Regions from separate parts of the Candidatus Merdisoma sp. JLR.KK011 genome, predicted to be linked through region 1. Evidence: riboswitches for the same ligand, from Rfam matches in the RefSeq annotation. Region 1 holds a riboswitch; each other region holds the start of a gene.
What was found. Region 1 has a riboswitch for thiamine pyrophosphate ahead of thiM (hydroxyethylthiazole kinase). Riboswitches for the same ligand answer to the same signal wherever they lie in the genome.
Positions count from the first base shown of each region.

Region 2: linked by a shared signal. The riboswitch ahead of thiT (energy-coupled thiamine transporter ThiT) and the one ahead of thiM (hydroxyethylthiazole kinase) in region 1 are both predicted to bind thiamine pyrophosphate.
Region 3: linked by a shared signal. The riboswitch ahead of thiS (sulfur carrier protein ThiS) and the one ahead of thiM (hydroxyethylthiazole kinase) in region 1 are both predicted to bind thiamine pyrophosphate.

Region 1 covers NZ_JAYWSZ010000003.1:2,011,973-2,015,250, reverse strand. The annotation lists partial or broken gene thiD (bifunctional hydroxymethylpyrimidine kinase/phosphomethylpyrimidine kinase) at 1-494, opposite strand, end outside; gene thiE (thiamine phosphate synthase) at 589-1,230, opposite strand; gene thiM (hydroxyethylthiazole kinase) at 1,217-2,017, opposite strand; TPP riboswitch at 2,186-2,291, opposite strand; gene VV089_RS10865 (hypothetical protein) at 2,665-3,189, opposite strand; gene VV089_RS10860 (chromate transporter) at 3,206-3,278, opposite strand, start outside.
Region 2 covers NZ_JAYWSZ010000006.1:252,725-256,002, forward strand. The annotation lists gene argS (arginine--tRNA ligase) at 1-758, shown strand, start outside; gene thiT (energy-coupled thiamine transporter ThiT) at 1,017-1,685, opposite strand; TPP riboswitch at 1,724-1,832, opposite strand; gene VV089_RS24655 (AraC family transcriptional regulator) at 1,972-2,802, shown strand; gene VV089_RS24660 (DMT family transporter) at 2,795-3,278, shown strand, end outside.
Region 3 covers NZ_JAYWSZ010000003.1:153,438-156,715, reverse strand. The annotation lists gene VV089_RS01670 (IS110 family transposase) at 1-603, opposite strand, end outside; TPP riboswitch at 1,494-1,600, shown strand; gene thiS (sulfur carrier protein ThiS) at 1,656-1,850, shown strand; gene thiF (thiamine biosynthesis protein ThiF) at 1,854-2,495, shown strand; gene VV089_RS01655 (thiazole synthase) at 2,512-3,278, shown strand, end outside.

The DNA of each region.
Region 1 (3,278 bases):
TGTCAATGTGAGCTCCATAGAACCAAGTCCCGATGCCGTCCCCATAGAGAAAATCGTTGGCGTCATTGATATTATGTCCGCCTTTGAGGAGGACAGCACAGCCGTAGGTGTCACTGATGCGTCTGGCAGCAGCCTTAATGTCTGACTCGCTGCGGATGGTTATACCAGAAAGAATCTCCGCCTCCGGGATATTAGGGGTGGCTACAGCCGCCAGAGGAAGTAAGCCGGCCTTCAGCGTGGCCACCGCCTCTTCGGAGATCAGCCGGTCGCCGCTGGTGGCCACCATCACCGGGTCAACCACAATATTTTTCGCTTGATAAAAATTTAGCCGCTCTGCGATCTTCTCAATTAACCCACAGGAGGCCACCATGCCGATCTTGACCGCATCAGGCGGAATGTCCTCGAATACCGCATTGATCTGCGCTCCCCAGATCGGCCTGAATTCCGGCCCCTCCGCTGGGATCTGTCCCAGCGATTGATAATGCTGTTTTCATTGCTGTTTCTCCTCTGTATTATTTTTGTTGAGCGGCTTTAAGAGCAGCGCCTTAAGTCCTCCGCTTAAAGTTCCCCCAATAGCTTTGCGAATCCTCATGGATTTACCATTTTCTCTGCCAGCGCCAGCAGCTCCCGGCAGGCCCCCTCGATGTCCTCCGCTCCGAAGATGGCGGAGACTAGGGCCGCGCCGTCCACTCCGCTGCCGGAGAGTTGGAGGATATTGTCTCGGTTCAATCCGCCTATGGCTACAATGGGCACGTCTGCTGCGGTGCAGATAGCCTGCAGGGTCTCTCCAGGCATCACATCCACGTCGGTTTTGGTGCCGGTGGGGAACACTGCGCCCAGGCCCAGATAGTCTGCGCCGTCCCGGACGGCCTGGCGGGCTTCCTCCACTGTGTGGACGGAGACGCCCAGGATCATGTTTTCTCCTACCCGTCGGCGCGCTTCTTCCGCTCCCATATCCTCCTGGCCTACATGGACTCCGTCCGCACCGCAGGCAGTGGCGATGTCCACGTTGTCGTTGACGATGAAGGGCACCCCATACTGCCGGCACAGGGCGCAGATGTCCCGGGCCTCCTGGAGGAACGCCGCTTCGTCCAGTTCCTTCTCCAGCAGCTGTACGCAGGTCACGCCGCCCTTTAATGCCGCTTCCACCTGCTGGTATAGCGTCTGCTTTCCAACCCAGGCACGGTCGGTGACAGCGTAGAGCAGCATGTACCGTTTATCGCACTTCATAATTGGCTCCCTTCTTCAGCGCCGCCGGGGTCAGACGGTACATGGCGTCGATGATGTAGTTCCGGTAAGAAGAGCTGCCGTCCAGCTTGGTCATACGCTGGAAGGCGATCTCCCCACACAGTCCCATAGCGCGCACGGCAGCGGCAGCAGCCTCCAGGGGCCGGTTTGGATTGGCAGTGACAAAAGCTGCCGTCAGGGCGGAGAGCTGGCAGCCGGTGCCGGTAATGGCAGACATTTCAGGACGGCCGTTGCGGATACAGAAAGCACGTTCCCCATTCGTCACAATGTCGATGGCCCCAGTGATGGCAATGACTGTTCTGGCGCGCCGGGCAAAATCCTTGGCAAAGGCCAGCGTCCCATCCAGGTTTTCCCCTGTTACCTTATCCGCCTCGTCAGCGTCTACGCCCTTGGTAGTGCCGCTGCCCAGAGCCAGGGTCTTAATCTCCGAGATGTTGCTGCGGATCACGGTAAACTTCACCTTTTTCAGCAGTTCCAGAGCCGTGTCCGTTCGCAGCGTGGAGGCTCCAGCCCCCACCGGATCCAGAACCACGGGGTGCCCCAGTTCGTTAGCACGCTTTCCGGCGGCAAACATAGAAGGAATGGTGTGCTGGTTCAGTGTTCCGATGTTGATGTTCAGCCCATTGCAGATGGCTGTAATCTCCACGGCGTCCTCCGGATCGTCTGCCATGATGGGCGACCCGCCACAGGCCAGCAGCATGTTGGCGCAGTCGTTGACGGTGACATAGTTCGTGATATTATGGATCAGGGGGGGATTTCTGTCTAACATTCTCAAACATTTTTTCAAACATAGCTTTTACTCCTTTGAGCCGGGAGAAGACGTCTTCGTATGACGGCGTTTCTCCTCAATCTGCAGCAGGCCGCGGCTGCCGGCATCATTTTTTCCTGCAGACAACAAAAAACAGGGTACATCCCGACAGGATGCCCCTGAAAAAGTATACGCCCCTTGGCAGCTTCCTCCGGCGGCATTATCCGCATCAGGTGTAAGGGTCGAAGGTCTACCTTCCTCTCAGCCTGTCACACAAGCTCCCCTGTTTACTTTGTTGTAGGAATTGTAACACTGTATGTTCCATTTTGCAAGTGACTTTCATAAAAAACAATATGAATCGACAATAGTGTTACTGTTCAGAGGTCAGCTTGTGATAAACAAACCGATGGTGTAGACTAATCTTAGTCGAAGCCATCGCTTTTCCATCCAAAGTACCACAATATAAAACCAACAACCACCAATATCAATGATAGTATCTGCGTATTTTTCCCACTAAAAATCACATAGTATGCACGAGCACAGATAATGGAAACAGGCAAGGCCAAGGAATATTCCTACACCGATAACCACACCATACCATGCAATATTCCAGCCCTCTATTCCGAATAGATTTTTTCTCACATATGGTTGCAGCTGTTTCATCTCTTTCATACAACTAAAAATTCATTTTCCTGTTCAATATACTTGCAGAACACAAAAATACCGCATATTATTTCCGGGGCAAAATCGTCCATAGCTTCTATGTTCCAGCCGCCGACTATTCCCCGGTGGAAAATTTGAATAATTGATTTGCGGGATTTATCGGATAATAAATAGTTCTGGTTGTTCTGCATTACCAGCAAATATTCGTTTTTATCAAACACAACCTTTGCATGATCTACTCTCGGCATACGGCATAAAGGCCAGCCAACTACAGTTGGGTCATCTCCCTTTGCATAATCCGGATTTGCGACTGCACATTTATTACCGCTGCTGTCAAATAAGATATATTGACGATAACGGACATTCCCCGCTTCATTTGGCGGAACCTCTAAGTTTGCTATATCCGTGTGCATAAGCATTGAACCGTTTGCAGAATAGATCTTCTTTTCCGAACCTATAAAGCTGCCTTTTATTCGGGCTGACACTATATCATTGAAGTATAAAGTTCCTGCTTTCATTATGTACTTCATGTTATACCTCCTCGTATCAAACAATGGAATACAGCAATACTCCGGCTGCACCTGCCCCCAACATCACATAAATGGGATTTACTTTCCAT
Region 2 (3,278 bases), on a different contig from region 1:
ACCGGCCGGATGAGATGATTTATGTAGTGGACAAGCGGCAGGAAATGCATTTTGTCCAGGTGTTCCGCTGCGCCCGGAAGACGGGGCTTGTGGCGGCGGATACGGGGCTTAAGTTCCTGGGCTTTGGCACTATGAACGGGAAGGACGGGAAGCCGTTTAAGACCCGGGAAGGCGGCGTGATGCGTCTGGAGCATCTTCTTTCTGATATCAATGAGGAGATGTATCGGAAGATTGTGGAGAATTCGGAGGCGGAGATTCCGGAGAATGAGGCCAGAAAGACGGCTGAGATCGTGGGGCTTTCTGCTGTGAAGTATGGGGATTTGTCGAACCAGGCTTCTAAGGACTATGTATTTGATGTGGAGCGGTTTACTTCCTTTGAAGGGAATACGGGGCCTTATATTTTGTATACGATTGTGAGGATTAAGTCGATTCTCAATAAGTATCGGGAGATGGGATTTGATCCGGAGGCCGGAATGATCGGGATGCCTGGGAATGAGACCCAGAAGAATCTGATGCTTCGGCTGGCCCGGTTTAACGGGGCGGTCTTGAATGCTTTTGAGGAGCTGGCGCCTCATAAGATTTGTGCTTATATTTATGAGCTGGCGAATGCTTTTAATAAGTTTTACCATGAGACGAAGATTCTTGGTGAGGAAAATGCTGAGGTGCGAAGTGAGCTGGTGGCTGTTTTGGTGCTGACGAAACGGGTGCTGGAGACTTGTATTGGGATCTTGGGGTTTGAGGCGCCGGAGCGTATGTAGTGTGTGGGGGGACGGCTGAGCCGCAAAAGGCCGGGAGGCTTTTCCATATCTGTGTTCGGACGATTCGCGTACAGTCTGTCTGCTCTTGGCGGACGAACGCTTGGTGGTTTTGACAGGCTTTGCCTGTTGAACTTTCTTGGGCGTTTGTCCGCCAATATCAGACAGTCTGTGCGCGAATAGCCGGACACTGATATTGGAAAAGCCTCCCGGCCTTTTGCGGCTCAGCCTGGCTTTGGGGGTATGGTGTTTGGGTGGGTTTTAGGCTATGGCCATTTGTTTTACGCGGACGAAGGCTTTGTTGACGGCTGGGATGGCTAGGATGACTAATGTCAGGGCGGCTTCGCAGCCTAAGTAGCTGCCGTTGTAGGCGAGGGAGTATAGGGGGGCGCTCATTCCGGTGCCTTCGGCGTAGGAGGCGAAGAAGATGAGGCCGGACAGGAAGGCGAAGAGGTAGCGGCCCAGGACACCGGCTATGTAGCCTTTGATGAGGCCGTTTTTCTTGTTGTGGAAAAGGCCGGAGAGGCCGAGGGCGCCGAAGGCCAGCAGGTAGTCGGTGATCATCTGGGGGAGGCTGATGATGTAAGGGTCGGAGATGAGCTGCAAAAGGCCGTAGGCGAAGCCGGTGATGAGGCCGGTGCGCAGGCCGTACCAGTAGCCGATGCAGCAGATGAACAGCATGGAGAACAGGGTTACGGAGCCGCCCATGGGGGCTTCAAAGAGCTTTAGGAAGGATGTGATCATTCCCAGGGCCATGGCGACAGCGGCAAATACTAGGGGTTTTGTTTCGATGCGTTTGTTTTCTCCGGTGAGATAGCAGGCAAGAATTAATAAAATCAGAATGGCGGCTATTAAAGCGCCGTAGCCTAAGCCGGTTAGGGAGTAGGAGGTTCCCCACTCATCTACTACCTTGTTTACAAAAAGTGACATAAAAAAATCCTCCTTGATTGTGTGATTTTCACAGGAGGGGATACGAAAAGCAGCTTCCTTACGCCGGTATTAACCGGTTCAAGTAATGAGGGTCAGCGTGTACAATGTGCCACGCTTTCTCAGCCTTAGGCTCCCCTAGCATAATATTTGCTATGTGATTATCTTGAATATACTCTTGGGGGATAAAGTTGTCAAGTGTTTTATGGATGTTTTTTCAAAATGAAGATATCATACAAGAAATCAGCAGACATTCCGCGTATAATATGAAGCACGAGGAGGTGCTGCCATGCAGAAAGAAGTACGGACAGTCTGTTATGATGACGATCTGCAGCTTGAAGCATATCGCTTTGAGGGAATCGCACAGCCGTTTCCGAATCATTTCCATGATTACTATGTGATTGGCTTTATAGAAGCAGGGACACGCTGTTTGTCCTGCAAGAATAAAGAATATACAGTAGCTCAGGGAAATATTCTTTTGTTTAATCCCAGCGATAATCACAGTTGTGTGCAATGTGACGGCGGAACGCTTGATTACAGAGGTTTGAACATTCCAAAAGAAACGATGCTGTTATTAGCAGAGGAAATAACAGGACAAAGAGTCCCCATTGGTTTTTCGGAAAATGTCATTAAAAATGAGGAGCTGAGTCATTATCTCCATTCATTACATCAGAGCATTATGGATGGTTCAAAAGAGTTTGAAAAAGAGGAGATGCTTCTGCTCCTTATTTCATTGCTTATCGAGCAATACGGGCAGCCTTCCGGGAACTGTATTCCAGAGTACAGTGAAGAAATAGAGAATGCCTGCGCATTTATGTCAGAACATTTTGCGGAGCATATCACATTGGAAACTCTCTGCAAATGCAGCGGTCTTAGCAAATCTACATTGCTCCGAGCGTTTACTAAGTCAAAGGGAGTTACGCCGTATAGGTATCTTCAAATAATACGGATAAGCAAAGCAAAGGAACTGTTGGAGAAAGGCGCAGCCCCGGCTGACGCCGCTGTACAGACAGGCTTTTCAGACCAGAGCCATTTTTCAAATTTTTTTCATATGTTTATCGGATTGTCGCCTGCCGCATACAGACGCATTTTTAAGGAAGGCGGTAAGAATCATGGATAAAAAAACTACCATTGGGCATATCACAGCTCAGATTACGATTGTGATTTGGGGAACGACTTTCATATCCACCAAAATACTGCTTAAAGATTTTACACCGATAGAAATACTGTTTTTTAGATTTTTTCTTGGACTGCTTGTTCTGACGGCCGTTTATCCAAAACGGTTAAGAATAAAGGATAAAAAACAGGAGCGTACATTCGCTGCGGCAGGACTATGCGGAATATGCTTATATTACCTGCTTGAGAACATCGCATTAACCTATACGATGGCTTCTAATGTCGGCGTTATTATTTCTGTTGCTCCGTTTTTCACTGCTGTTTTATCTCATGTAATTTTAAAGGCAGAAGAAAAACTAAAAGCCGGTTTTTTTGTTGGTTTTATAGCGGCCATGACAGGAATATGTCTTATCAGTTTCAGCGGCGGGACCTTGCAGTTAAATCCTATTGGCGATGTTTTAGCGATTGCTGCAGCATTCG
Region 3 (3,278 bases), 1.9 Mb from region 1:
GGCCTTGAGATTATGGGCGATGATCTTCTGTTCATACATCTCATCATATTTCGGTCCATCCACGGACGCCCCGGTGAGAAGATACTCCAGGATGTTGCGCGCGCTCTTGCCGTTGATATCCGACACAGTACCGGACAGCTTGATGTTGGCGCCTTCCAGCATCTTCTGGAGGCGGTTGAGCTCCCTGGTGCGTTCACCAACAAGGCTCTTGCGGTAACGGACCAGCTCACGCAGTTCCCGCTGCTCTTTATCAGGGATGTAACTGGGCTGGAGCAGCCCATGCTGAAGAAGATCCGCAATCCATTCAGCATCCCTGACATCTGTCTTGCGTCCTGGGACAGCTTTCATATGGCGGGCATTGACCACCATAGCGTTCAGGCCGGACGATTCAAGGATGTTATACAGAGGCTTCCAATAAGATGCCGTGCTCTCCATTGCGGTCATTTCACAGCCGCCGTCTTTGAGCCAGTCAGCCATTTCGAGAAGTTCTCTGGTTGTTGCGCCAAACTCCCGTATCTCCTGCTTATTGCCTTTTCGAAAGCAGGCAACGATGAGTTTTTTGTGCACGTCAATACCACAACAATTGTCGTAAATTCTATCCATAAAGGCACCTCCTGGGTAAATTTACGGCATGGTACTCTGTCTGTTATCATTTTACTGTACGTCCTTTTGCCGTAAGAGGCTGGACAGGTGGTGGTGCAAATGAGAGTACCTGAAATCAGTTTAGAAAACGGGCTGCAGGCCCAAAATTAAAACGATCTTTGCCGTTGGTTATAGTATAGACAATGGCAAAAACAAATTCAATAACCTATCGCTTGCACAGTTTCATTTATGGTGGTGCCAAATGTGGGGCATGAGGGTTTAGAAAGCAATAGACAGATTAAAATAAATTTTGATGGAGGAGATTTATCGTTACTGTTCACTCCCTACATTTGACGATTGTGAAAAGTGACGAAATTTAAATTTTTTATATGTGGATAAATAAAGCGGACAGAAAAATGATGTTTATAGTTTTTCTGTCCGCTTTATTTATCAGAAAGTTATCCACATTTCTGTCTTCCGTTTCGTCCCAGGCATGCTTCCTTGCCCTCTTTTTCACCTGATATTTACTCGTTTTTTTAAAATTATCCACCGTCAAATTGACCATGCCCTCAAATACGGAAATTCGCATTTTGAGGGCATCTATAGTATAATTACCTTATGAAAACGGAGGATTGAGAGAATGAAAAATATGGAAGATGAAATCGTCCTGCTTAACGTGAATGCATGAGCATGCTTATTCAGATACGCCAAAACGAAGAATCAAATTTATATAACAGAGTATCCGAGATATTTGGATAAAGAAAACCGATGGTTTCGACTAAGATTAGTCTACACCATCGGTTTGTTTATCACAAGCTGACCTCTGAACAGTAACGATAAAATTTGAAATCAAGTATCAAATAATCAATTTACTTGCATTTTATTGAAAATGGTGTTATTATAAATTCAACAATTAAATATTCGGGAGCTTGTGTTACAGGCTGAGAGGAAAGTATAACTTTCGACCGATATACCTGATTTGGATAATGCCAACGTAGGGACAACTGATAGTATTGTATTATGGGAGTTACCTTAATTGGTAGCTCCCTATTTTTTATTTAGGAGGAAAAGCTATGGTGAAAATCAATGGAGTTGAGAAAGATGCTGTCGGAATGACAATTTCACAGTATCTGAAAACAACGGATTATGATTTGAAGTTTATTGCCGTTGAGCGTAATGAAGAAATTGTGCCGAAAAGTCAATTTGATGAAACAATCATTCAAAATGGTGATGTTATTGAAGTGGTCAGCTTTGTCGGAGGGGGTTAATATATGCACTTAATTCCCACAAAAGAAGAAATGCTTTTAGCACTTGAAGAACGACATGGTAAGGAATTACAAAGCAAATTCAGTAAAGCATCTGTTGCAATTTGTGGACTTGGCGGACTTGGTTCTAATATTGCAATAGCACTTGCTCGTGCAGGAATAGGAAAACTTATATTGATTGATTTTGACAAAGTTGATTTGTCAAATCTTAATCGTCAGCAATATTTTGTTTCACAAATCGGAATGTATAAAACAGATGCGTTAAAGGTTAATTTGCAACAAATCGCACCATATCTTGAGATTGATACTCACACTGTCCGTATAACCGAGAGCAATATCAAAGCGCTATTATGTAATGCTGATATAATTTGTGAAGCCTTTGACCAACCTGAAGAAAAGGCAATGCTTGTAAACGGCATAAGGGAAAATTTCCCGGATAAGTATTTAGCTGCAGGCTCGGGTATGTCAGGAATGGCATCGGCGAACAGTATAAAAACTCGCAGAGTAACGAAACGATTTTATCTTTGCGGTGATGAAACAAGTGATGTATCTGATGGTATTGGACTTGTATCGTCTCGTGTAATGGTGTGTGCAGCACATCAGGCACATGTGGTTTTAAGAATAATTGCAGAAGAATACGAAGTATAAGAAAGAAGGAATTATAATGGAAAATGATAAACTCATTATCGGCGGTCATGAATTTAATTCAAGATTCATTTTGGGTTCAGGCAAATACTCTTTGGAGCTTATTGAATCGGCAGTTAAGGATGCAGGGGCAGAAATTATTACCCTTGCTGTTCGCCGTGCAAACACAAAGGAGCAGGAAAATATTCTTGATTACATTCCAAAGGGGATAACACTTCTGCCAAATACATCTGGGGCAAGAAATGCACAGGAAGCAGTCCGTATTGCCCGTCTGGCACGAGAACTTGGCTGCGGCAATTTTGTAAAGGTTGAAATTATGAGAGATTCAAAATATCTTTTGCCTGATAATACAGAAACCATCAAAGCAACTGAAATCCTTGCAAATGATGGCTTTATTGTAATGCCGTATATGTATCCTGATTTGAATGCTGCCAGAGATATGGTCAATGCAGGTGCTGCAAGCATAATGCCTCTTGCATCACCTATTGGGTCAAATAAGGGACTTGCAACTCGTGAATTTATACAAATTTTGATTGATGAAATTGATTTGCCTATTATTATAGATGCAGGTATCGGCAGACCGTCGCAGGCTTGTGAGGCTATGGAAATGGGTGCAGCTGCTATTATGGCAAATACTGCACTTGCAACAGCAGGCAATCTGCCGCTTATGGCATCTGCTTTTCGTGCTGCAATAGAGGCAGGCAGAAAAGCTTATCATGCAAAGCCCGGCAGGGTTCTGTCAAGAGGTGCATCAGCATCTGATCCGCTTACCGGATTTTTAAGAGA